2 regions of the Bacillus cereus group sp. BfR-BA-01316 genome follow, and region 2 is predicted to be linked to the other one. Evidence: riboswitches for the same ligand, from Rfam matches in the RefSeq annotation. Region 2 holds a riboswitch; the other holds the start of a gene.

Region 1 (5,377 bases), on a different contig from region 2:
AGAAGTAGAAAAAGAATATATTGAAAATGCAAAAGTAATCGGTGCAACGCTATCAAAATGTGCCATTGATTCACTTATTTATGAGCGCACATTTGATTTAGTTGTTGTAGATGAAGTAAGTATGGCATATGTTCCGCAAATCGCATTAGCTGCTTCTCTTGGAAAACGTATTGTCGTTTGTGGTGACTTTTTACAATTACCTCCGATTGCGATGGCAAACCATGAACTCGTTCGAAAATGGCTCGGTGAAGATATGTTTTATCATGCAGGGATTGTTAATTCTGTAAATAAATCAGAAGCACATCCCAACCTTTTTATGTTGCAGGAACAAAGACGTATGCATGCGGATATATCGAAGTTTACGAATTCATTTATTTATAAAAATAGAGTTTACGATCATCCATCTGTTTCAGAGCGTAAAGAACTTGCGAAACTACAACCGTTCGCAAATGAAGCTAGTGTTTTATTTGATACGAGCTTAATGGGAGCTTTTTCTTTAAAAGACGCTGCTTCAGGTTCGCGTTTTAATATTATGTCTGGGTTAGTAGCGATGCAAATGATGTTAATTGGATTGTTAGATGGTGTTCAATCTATCGGTGTAGTTACGCCGTACAGGGCGCAGTCCCGCTTTTTATCAACGTGCATTAGAGAAATGTTGCAGAGAACGAAATATCAAAACATACCAGTTTTAGCGGCGACAGTTCATAAGTTTCAAGGGTCTGAAAGAGATATGATGATCTTTGATACGGTTGATAGTTATCCGCAAGAACGTCCTGGTGTGTTATTCTTTGATCATAAAAACCATCGTCTCGTCAATGTAGCAGTTACGAGAGCGAGAGGGAAGTTCATTCAATTATCAGATTGCCACTACATGCGTAAAAATTTATCGAGAAAACAAGCGTTATCACAATTAACAGCCCATATAGAACGTCACGGAGATGTATATGATCGTACGACATCAAGACAAGTGTGGGAGCGGAAAATATCGAAACGTTTACGTTGGTTTATGGAAATGAATCTTGAAGAGCCGAAAGGACTACTAAAAGATATTTTAGCTGCAAAACGTCAAATTATCATTTCACTTCCAAGCACAAGGCAAGTAGATAAAAGAGTATGGCAAGCGTTAATGCGTACGAATGCACAAGTAACGGTATATAGTGATGGACCAGTTCCATTAAAAAATATAAAGTTACAAAGACAAAACAAAGCATACCCGTTTATAGTAATCGATGATGAAATCTTTTGGGCAGGGGCACCGCTCACATCTCAAATGATGTTTGAAGGTAGTACGGAATTCCCGTACATATGTGCAAGACTACAAGCACCGGAGACAATTGGCGTATTAAAAGGGTTTTTAGATATTCGGTAAATTCGGATAGGAATTCCTTGACTTTTGCCTGGAATGAACTTAGAATAAAAATAATTTAATATAATTTTATGAAAATTCTTATCACGAGAGGTGGAGGGACTGGCCCTACGAAACCTCGGCAGCGGATTCTATATGAATACTGTGCCAATTCCAGCAAGGTAACTTGAAAGATAAGAAAGAAGCTCATTTTCACGTAAAAAAGCCTCTTTCTATCTTTTAGAAAGAGGCTTTTTTACGTGAAAATAAAAGGAGGAAGAAAAATGGGAGCGACAGGAGTAACGTCACAAAGAAAAACAATTACTGAAAGTATAGAAAGAAATAAGGAAAAATACATAAAAACAAGTCATGATATTCATGCGAATCCGGAGATTGGTAACCAAGAGTTTTACGCATCAAGAGCATTAAGTTTACTGTTAGGAAGCGCAGGATTCCAATTGCAACATAATATAGCTGGGCATGAAACAGGCTTTATCGCAAGAAAAAGTTCCGGAAAACAAGGGCCAGTAATCGCATTTTTAGCTGAGTATGATGCTTTACCAGGACTCGGCCATGCGTGTGGTCACAATTTAATCGGAACAATTAGCGTTGCAGCAGCGATCGCATTATCAGAAACACTTGAAGAAATCGGCGGGGAAGTTGTCGTGTTCGGAACACCAGCAGAAGAGGGTGGGCCAAATGGTAGTGCGAAAGCGAGTTATGTAAAAGCAGGTTTATTTAAAAATATTGATGCGGCGCTTATGATTCATCCGAGCGGAAAAACAGCGACGACGAGTCCATCACTAGCGGTCGATCCACTAGATTTTCATTTTTACGGGAAAACAGCTCACGCAGCAGCTTCGCCTGAAGAAGGAATAAACGCATTAGATGCGATTATCCAGCTTTATAACAGTATTAATGCACTTCGCCAACAACTTCCATCAGATGTGAAAATTCATGGAGTCATTACAGAAGGAGGAAAAGCGCCTAATATTATTCCTGATTACGCATCGGCACGATTCTTTATCCGCGCAGCAACAAGAACAAGATGTGCTGAGGTAACAGAAAAAGTAAGAAATATCGCACAAGGTGCAGCACTAGCAACAGGTACAAAAGTGAAAATTCATCAATTCCAAAATGAAATCGATGAATTGCTCGTAACAGAAACATTTAATGACGTCGTAGCCGAAGAACTAGAACAACTTGGTGAAGATGTAAACCGTAAAGAAAGAGTAGGAATCGGCTCAACAGACGCAGGAAACGTAAGCCAAGTCGTACCGACAATTCATCCTTACATTAAAATTGGGCCAGATGACTTAATTGCTCATACGAATGAATTTAGAGAAGCAGCTCGTTCAGAACTAGGTGATAAAGCGTTAATTACATCGGCAAAGGCATTAGCGAATACGGCATATCGATTAATTACGGAAGAAGGGTTGTTAGAGAAGGTGAAGGAGGAGTTTAGGGAGGTGCAGAGGAATCAGGGGTAGGTGGTTAAAATACTTTCGATTTGAATAACAGGTTCTCTTTTCGAAGGGAAATCTAATTAACAAGTAAAAACGCAATAAAAAAGAACATTGATTTTTCAATGCTCTTTTTTATTTACTAATCATTTATTTCCTCGTTATTTTGATAACAAATCTCTTCAGCAATTTCTTGGATGCGATTTAGTTTAATACCATCTCTTTGTTCAATAGATAATGGGTGATCTGTTACTTCAGGAGCGGCATTACACAATTGGATAAAATCAGAGCATTGGCTCGTTTTAAACATAATGAATGCTTGAATGTTTTTATTAATTTTGGAAGGCTCAAATTTTGTTCTGTAAGCCGCTATAACTCCTTGATCTTCAAGTTTGTTAATCAGTTCTTTTGCAGCAGGCTGCGTCATGGATATAATCCGTCCTATTTCTGAAACAGAAATTCTCGCATTTTTATATAACAGGTTCATAATTTTATGATCGATTTCATCCAATTTTACTGCGTTTTGCATTGTGTAGCCTCCTTATTTCATTTTCTAAAGTAAATCGTAAATTACAACTATAATATCATGAGTTAACTAACTGAATTACCTATAAATCTGTATTTTAAATTATTGATATTTCAATAAAAATATAAGTATAGGATTTTATCAAACGAAAATTGAGGAAGGATGGAAAAATGAAAAATCTTGATGGGAAAGTAGCGTTAGTAACAGGGGCGAGTCGTGGAATTGGCCGTGCCATTGCAAAGAGATTGGCGAAAGAGGGTACATTAGTTGCGATTCACTACGGCTGAAATAAAACAGCTGCAGATGAAACGATTAAAGAGATTGAATCTAATGGAGGAAAAGCTTTCTTAGTTGAAGCTGAGCTCAATTTATTTGATGGTGTCGAAAAACTAGTAAAAGAATTAAAGAATGAACTGCAAGAGAGAGTTGATACATCAGAGATTGATATTTTAGTAAACAATGTAATAATGAATACAAACATCTAAAGCAATATGATAAAAGGTTGGTGGTCCTCCATGCCCATCAACCTTTTATTATGAAGTAATACCTGAACGTATTATATTATTGTTTTTTATTAACAAACATAAAAATGATTTATTTGTTTTATCGATAATTCCTAAACACTATTGTAAAATGTTTGCATATATATAAACTAAATTAATTTACGTTTGATTTTATCGGAAGAGATAGGAAGTATTAATAACAATAAAATAATGAGTATATCACCTACAAAGAGCCGCAAAAAGAATGGAACCAGTAAGGAAAAGATACTTTCGTAAAAAATTCAAAAAATAAGAATTATTTGCTCTTGAAGAAAAGTGACTAGAAAAGTTACAACCATATGGAGAATAAGGTTATACCAAAAAAGGTCTTAAAAGGGGGACAAAATTATGGAACAAAGAAAGTTTTCAGTAACACCTCAAGATCGAATGAATTATTTATTAGGTCTTTATTCTGCAGATCAACAAATTAATGCAGTTCTTTATTTTCCTGTAGGTATATCAAAGAAAATACTTGAACAATCAGTAAGGATAACGTTACAATTGCAGCCGGTTTGTAGAAAATGATATTCCTTACTGGGAGGAACATTCATCTGCCACTAACTCACCTATTTGCCTTTTTGCAGAAGGAAATAATCAAGAACTTGAAATAATGGCAATAGATTTTATTAAGGAACCTGGTGATCGTATTAAGGGGCCTATGGTTCAAACAAAATTATTACGAGGCACTACAACAGATATATTAGTTGTGAAATTATCTCATCTATGTTCAGATGGTGCAGGGGTCAAGGAATATATTAATTTGCTGGGAGCAATTTATACTCAACTTTCCTTGGGACAATCTAAGAATCAAATTATAAAGGAATTTGGTGAGGGAAATGAGAGTTTTCGAGATCGATCACATGTATTCAAATATACTGGAATATCGGACATAAAAAGCGCGTATCGTCCTAACCAGGAACAACAGGCATCGTTATGGTCTTTTCCATCTCAACCCAACAAAAATAAATCCCCTCAAATGTCCGTACGGCGGTTGAGCCATGAGCAATCTCTACGTCTAACCCAATGGACAAAAGCACAACAGGCTACCTTGAATGATGTAATCATGACTGCATACTTCCGAGCTTTATCACATTTCACTGTGTATGTAGAACCTCGCACCGCAGAAAAAATGATCGGTTTAACAATTGATTTACGTCGATATCTGCCTAATTATACAACTGGTGCTATTTGCAACTTATCCGGCATGGAAATGCCAGTGATTAAAATGGAGGATGATGAATCATTTAATCAGACTCTCGTTCGAATTAAACAATCAATGGATAAAATAAAGTCTCAAAATCCAGGTCTTTCTTCAGCAGCAGGAATGGAGCTACTGGCAGGTATGAAGCTATCTGTGGTGAAGGAAATGTATAATCAGCAATACGAACAGGCTTTACAGATGGGGATGGCGTTGCCATTACTGACAAATTTCGGGGCGATCGCTGATGAACCTATTCAGTTTGGTGAAGTTCAAGCTGAGGACGGGTATATGACATCACCC
Region 2 (5,377 bases):
CAATTAATTTAGAACATTCGGAAAAATAAAGGTTAATCTTTACAAGGAAAACGCTACCACGTGTTACACAATCTTTATCCCGCATTAACGGGCAGTAAGACTCCCACCTCGAAATTCGGCGAATGCGAGGAAGTTAGATGGGAGATCAACTGCCCGTAAAAGCCCGATTGGTGAAGGCTAATAATCAGTGGGGGATGAAAAAAAAACCACTGATTAAAGTTTCACTTTATTTACAATATATAAGGGGTTTCTTGATACACATAATAATTCAGCCAATTAGAGAATAATAAGTTCCCATGACTCCTCCACCTAACAAGTGGCTTCTCATCTGGATTATTATGTTTAAAATAATTTTTTGGCACATCAATATTTAACCCTTTTTGGCAGTCCCGCTCGTATTCTTGCTTTAACGTATCACAACTATATTCACTATGTCCGAGTGCGAAAACTTGCCTTCCCTCTTGCCCAATAGCAAGATGAACACCCGCTTCTTCAGAATTGGCTAATAACGTTAATTCTTTCACTTTTTCAATGTCGCTCTCTCGTACTTCTGTATGACGAGAATGCGGAGCAAAAAACACTTCATCAAACCCTTGTAACAATTTCACATGTTGCTCGCGAACCTCATGTTCAAATACACCAAACATTTTTTCCGCAAGAGAATACTTCGGCACACCATAGTGATAATACAAACCTGCTTGTGCCCCCCAGCAAATATGAAGCGTCGATGTTACATTCGTTTTTGAATACTCCATAATACGTCCAAGCTCTTCCCAATAATCTACCTCTTCAAAAGAAAGAGTTTCAACTGGTGCTCCTGTAATAATGAGTCCATCAAATTTTTCATTCTCAATATCACGAAATGTTTTATAGAAGCTCGTTAAATGGTCCTGCGCTACATTGCGAGACAGATGCGATTCCATATGAAGTAAATGAACATCTAATTGCAACGGTGTATTTCCAATTAAACGAAGTAATTGCGCCTCTGTTTCTTGCTTTGTAGGCATTAAATTTAATATAGCAATTTTCAAAGCACGTATATCTTGTGTTACTGCTCGCTCCTTCGTCATTACAAAAATATTTTCCTTCTGCAATACTTTGCGAGCTGGTAAATCTTTATCAATTATGATCGGCATGTTGTTTGCCTCCGACTAGCGCCGCTTCTAAATCTGCAATAATATCAGAAACATCTTCTATACCGACCGATAAACGGATTAAATCAGATGTAACGCCAGCTAAACGCTGATTTTCTGTGCTTAATTGTCTGTGCGTCGTACTAGCAGGATGTATTACACAAGTTCTTGCATCAGCTACATGCGTTACAAGAGTTGCAAGTTTTACATTTGCGATAAATTCTTTTGCTGCTTCTAATCCGCCTTTAATACCGAAAGTTAAAACTCCACTAGCACCTTTTTTCAAATATTTTTGTGCTAACGAGTAACTTTCATTACTATCTAACCCCGGATAATTCACCCATTCAATACGATCATGATTAGCAAGCCACTTAGCAACTTCGAGAGCATTTTCACTATGACGCTCCATTCGTAAATGCAATGTTTCCAGGCCAATGTTGCTAATATATGCATTGAATGGGCTCATACAGTTTCCATAGTCTCTTAATAATTGAACACGCGCTTTCACAATATACGCTGCTGCTCCAAAATTTTGAACATAGCTTACGCCGTGATAACTCGGATCAGATTCGACAAGCTCAGGATATTTTCCATTTGTCCAGTCGAAGTTCCCTCCATCTATTACAATGCCGCCTAGAGAACTTGCATGGCCATCAATATATTTCGTTGTAGAATGGACAATGATATTTGCCCCATGTTCAAACGCCTGGCATAAATAAGGCGTCGCTAATGTATTATCAACGATAAAAGGTACTTCTAATTCTTTTGCTGCCGTTGAAAGTTCTTTGAAATTCAAAACGTTCATTGCTGGATTTCCTAACGATTCTGCATAAACGAGTTTTGTCTTATCATTAGCAAGTGCCGCAATTTCATCTGCCGTTAAATTAGGATTAAAGAACGTAACATCGATGCCAAGCTTACGCAAACTCACTCCAAATAAATTAAACGTTCCTCCGTAAACAGTTGAAGAACAAAGTAAATGGTCTCCACTACTGCAAATATTTAAAACCGCAAGCATAATAGCTGCCTGCCCAGAAGCTGTTGCAACAGCCCCTACACCGCCTTCTAAATCTGATAACTTCTGCTCAAATGCAGCTAGAGTAGGATTTCCAATACGCGTATATATATATCCTTCTGCCTCTAAATTAAATAGTGCTGCTAAATCATCTGACGTATCGTATTTATACGTTGTACTTTGATAAAGTGGCAAAACACGCGGCTCACCATTTTTTGGCGTATAGCCACCTTGCACACAAATCGTTCCTTTCCCCCATGATTCTCCCATCTCTCATTCTCCTTTCTTTTATCCCCCTATTTGCGGGCAGTAAGACTCCCACCTCAAAATTCAGCGAATGCGAGGAAGTTATGCGGGAGATAACTGCCCGATTGGTGAAGGCTAATAATCAGTGGGAGAGGGACAAAACCCCCACTGATTAAAGTTTCACTTTATGCAAAATAAAAAACTACCCCTTTCCTGAAAACAAGAAAGGAGCAGTTTGAAAACACGCTCTAAAGGCTCTTTCTTATCTCTCAGGATTATTACCTGCAGGATTTGGCACAATTCCGTTATTCGGCTGTTGCCAAGGTTTCATCGGGCCTGTCCCTCCACCTTTTCTTGATAAGACTATGCAATTACCGTTGATTTTATAGCAATAATTTCCTGATGTCAAATGGTTTTTCTGAATGTTCTAAATTAAATGTAAGGAATTTAATATAAACAACAAAAGAAATATATTCCATATTTATTTGAAAAAGACCTTTTAAAAACTCCGATCAATATATAGAATTAAATAAGTGGTTTAACCGCGTTGGTTTCAAATTTTCATGAGATCTCAATATATTGAATAAGCCAATCCCTCAAAAAGATACTATATATATTCAATTCATTTCACACTAGCATATTCAATCCTTTCTACATTAAAACTTACATAACGGAGGTACAACATGACAAATAAAAAGGACATGCACTATATACTCGTCCTATATGGCATTCTTTTAGGCTCTATAGTAGGAGCTACAGTCTGGTTATTTTTAGTTACAATAAATATCGGAATTCACTTTATTTGGGGATACTTACCTACTATTTTCTCTTCTCCCCCTTATTACACCGTTTGTGTAACAATCATCGGTGGTATCCTCGTTGGTTTAACACAAAAATACTTCGGTACATATCCACGCCTTATGCCGGAAGTGATGGCTGAATATAAAAAAACAGGTAGAATTGAATACAGTTTTGTACATAAAGCTACTTTAACTGCGATTATCGTTTTAATATTTGGAGCTAGTTTAGGCCCAGAAGCAGCACTTGTTGGAATTATCGGTGGACTTTGTACATGGGTAGGAGATCGCTTTAAATTTGCTTTAAAAGGGATGAATGAACTAACAGAAGTTGGAATTGGTGCTACTTTAAGTGTAATTTTTAATGCACCATTATTCGGTTTCTTAGCTCCGAATGAAAATGAGGGTGAACAAATTAACGAATTTTCTAAAGGAAAAAAAGCAATTGTATATTTAGCTACCACTTTTGCTGGTTTTTCCGTTTATTTATTGCTTAGTAAACTCGATAATCGTGGATCCTTTATTGTTGATTTCGGGGAAGGTTCCCTTTCTCTTAATGAATGGATCGCCTTTCTACCACTTGCTAGCATTGGTGCTATAGTTGGTTTCTTTTATTTCAAATTAGAATTCACATTAGAGAAATTAATCCACCCCTTCAGGGAATACAAGGTATCACTTGGAATTATAGGCGGTATTTTATTAGGAGTTACAGGAACTTTTCTCCCGTATACGTTATTTTCAGGGGAACATCAATTAAAAGATTTAGTCGTTGAATGGAGCCATTTATCTTTCTGGGTACTACTTCTTTCAGGGGTTTTAAAATTATGTATTACTGCCGTTTGTTTAAATACGGGTTGGCGCGGCGGACATATTTTCCCAATTATATTTGCTGGATCAAGTATCGGATATGCTATAGCTTCTATTATCCCTATAGATCCAATAGCTTCTGTAGCCATCGTCACGACAGCTATTTCAAGCTATGCATTAAGAAAACCAATAGCTATAACATTACTATTACTCATGTTTTTCCCGCTCAATTTATTATTACCGATGCTCGGGGCGGCGGCAATTGGTAATGCATTTCCGCTTCCTAAACATAACGAAACTAAAAATTAATACAAATAGGCAGTGGGGACAAAAGTTCCACTGCCTATTTGTATTATACATGCTGCTTTAATAGTGCGTATAATTCTTCAAACTTATGCACTTCATATGTTGGCACAATCTCGCTATCATTTGATTTCTTTTCTGGATTAAACCAACAAGTATCAATTCCTGCTACATATCCACCTTTAATATCGGCGCTTAACGAATCCCCAATAATGAGCCCTTCTTCAGAAGCGAAGTTAGGAATACGTTCAAAAACATAATCAAAATACTCTTTCATCGGCTTTTGGAATCCCGTATCTTCAGAAACAAAAATATCTTTAAACAATGCATGTAATCCTGCATTACGCAAACGTTTATCTTGCGTCTTAAAAATACCGTTTGTCACTATATATAAATCATACTTACTTTGAATTTGATTTATAAATTCAAACGCACCCTGCATGAGTTGGTTTCCTTCTTCTAAGTAGCTACGATAATTATTTTCGAATAATATTCCATCTACTTCTTCCCCGTACTCTTTAAACAAAATGGAAAATCGTGTATTTACAACTTCATTTCGCGTTATTTCACCTTTTTCAAAAGAACCCCAAAGACTTTTATTTATTTTGTTATAACGATCCTCTATCTCATCAGTTAAAAGAAGCTCCTTCTCTTCAAAAAGCATCCGTAAAGCAATTTTCTCAGCCTTTTGAAAATCTAGTAACGTATCATCCACATCAAATAGCAATGTTTTATATTTTTTCATAAACCCCTCACACCCTCTTTTCTACAAAAACAAATTTACATAAATCGTATCATTCTTCCTTGTAAAAATAATAGGAGATATCTCATACTACAAACAGGGGTGAAAATATGAAAACCAGCAAAAATGAGAAAGAAATTTATCAACACATGCAAATTCACCAATTTCATACTCTTTTTTCCTTTAATGTCTTACCATATGTAGAACTGCATTCTTTTCAAAAGAAAGAGATGATATGTAATGAGGGAATCGACCTCTCTTATCTCTATTACTTAATTTCCGGGAAAGCAAAAATATATATGAGTCATAAAAACGGGAAGGTTTCATTAATTAA

The links. A riboswitch is a leader RNA that binds a small molecule or an ion and turns the genes downstream of it on or off. The one in region 2 is predicted to bind S-adenosylmethionine.
Region 1: it holds a riboswitch for S-adenosylmethionine, as region 2 does, so the genes downstream of both, MR071_RS15320 (M20 family metallopeptidase) here and MR071_RS09040 (bifunctional O-acetylhomoserine aminocarboxypropyltransferase/cysteine synthase) in region 2, are expected to answer to the same signal.

What each region holds. Positions count from the first base shown of each region.
Region 1 covers NZ_JAKUGX010000019.1:23,279-28,655, forward strand. Annotated here, with positions in the region: gene MR071_RS15315 (AAA domain-containing protein) at 1-1,369, shown strand, start outside; SAM riboswitch class I at 1,445-1,546, shown strand; gene MR071_RS15320 (M20 family metallopeptidase) at 1,630-2,835, shown strand; gene MR071_RS15325 (Lrp/AsnC family transcriptional regulator) at 2,951-3,337, opposite strand; partial or broken gene MR071_RS15330 (SDR family NAD(P)-dependent oxidoreductase) at 3,505-3,810, shown strand; partial or broken gene MR071_RS15335 (condensation domain-containing protein) at 4,225-5,377, shown strand, end outside.
Region 2 covers NZ_JAKUGX010000008.1:40,837-46,213, forward strand. Annotated here, with positions in the region: gene metA (homoserine O-acetyltransferase MetA) at 231-1,136, opposite strand; gene MR071_RS09040 (bifunctional O-acetylhomoserine aminocarboxypropyltransferase/cysteine synthase) at 1,120-2,418, opposite strand; SAM riboswitch class I at 2,654-2,758, opposite strand; gene MR071_RS09045 (chloride channel protein) at 3,078-4,307, shown strand; gene MR071_RS09050 (YjjG family noncanonical pyrimidine nucleotidase) at 4,351-5,046, opposite strand; partial or broken gene MR071_RS09055 (transcriptional regulator YeiL) at 5,154-5,377, shown strand, end outside.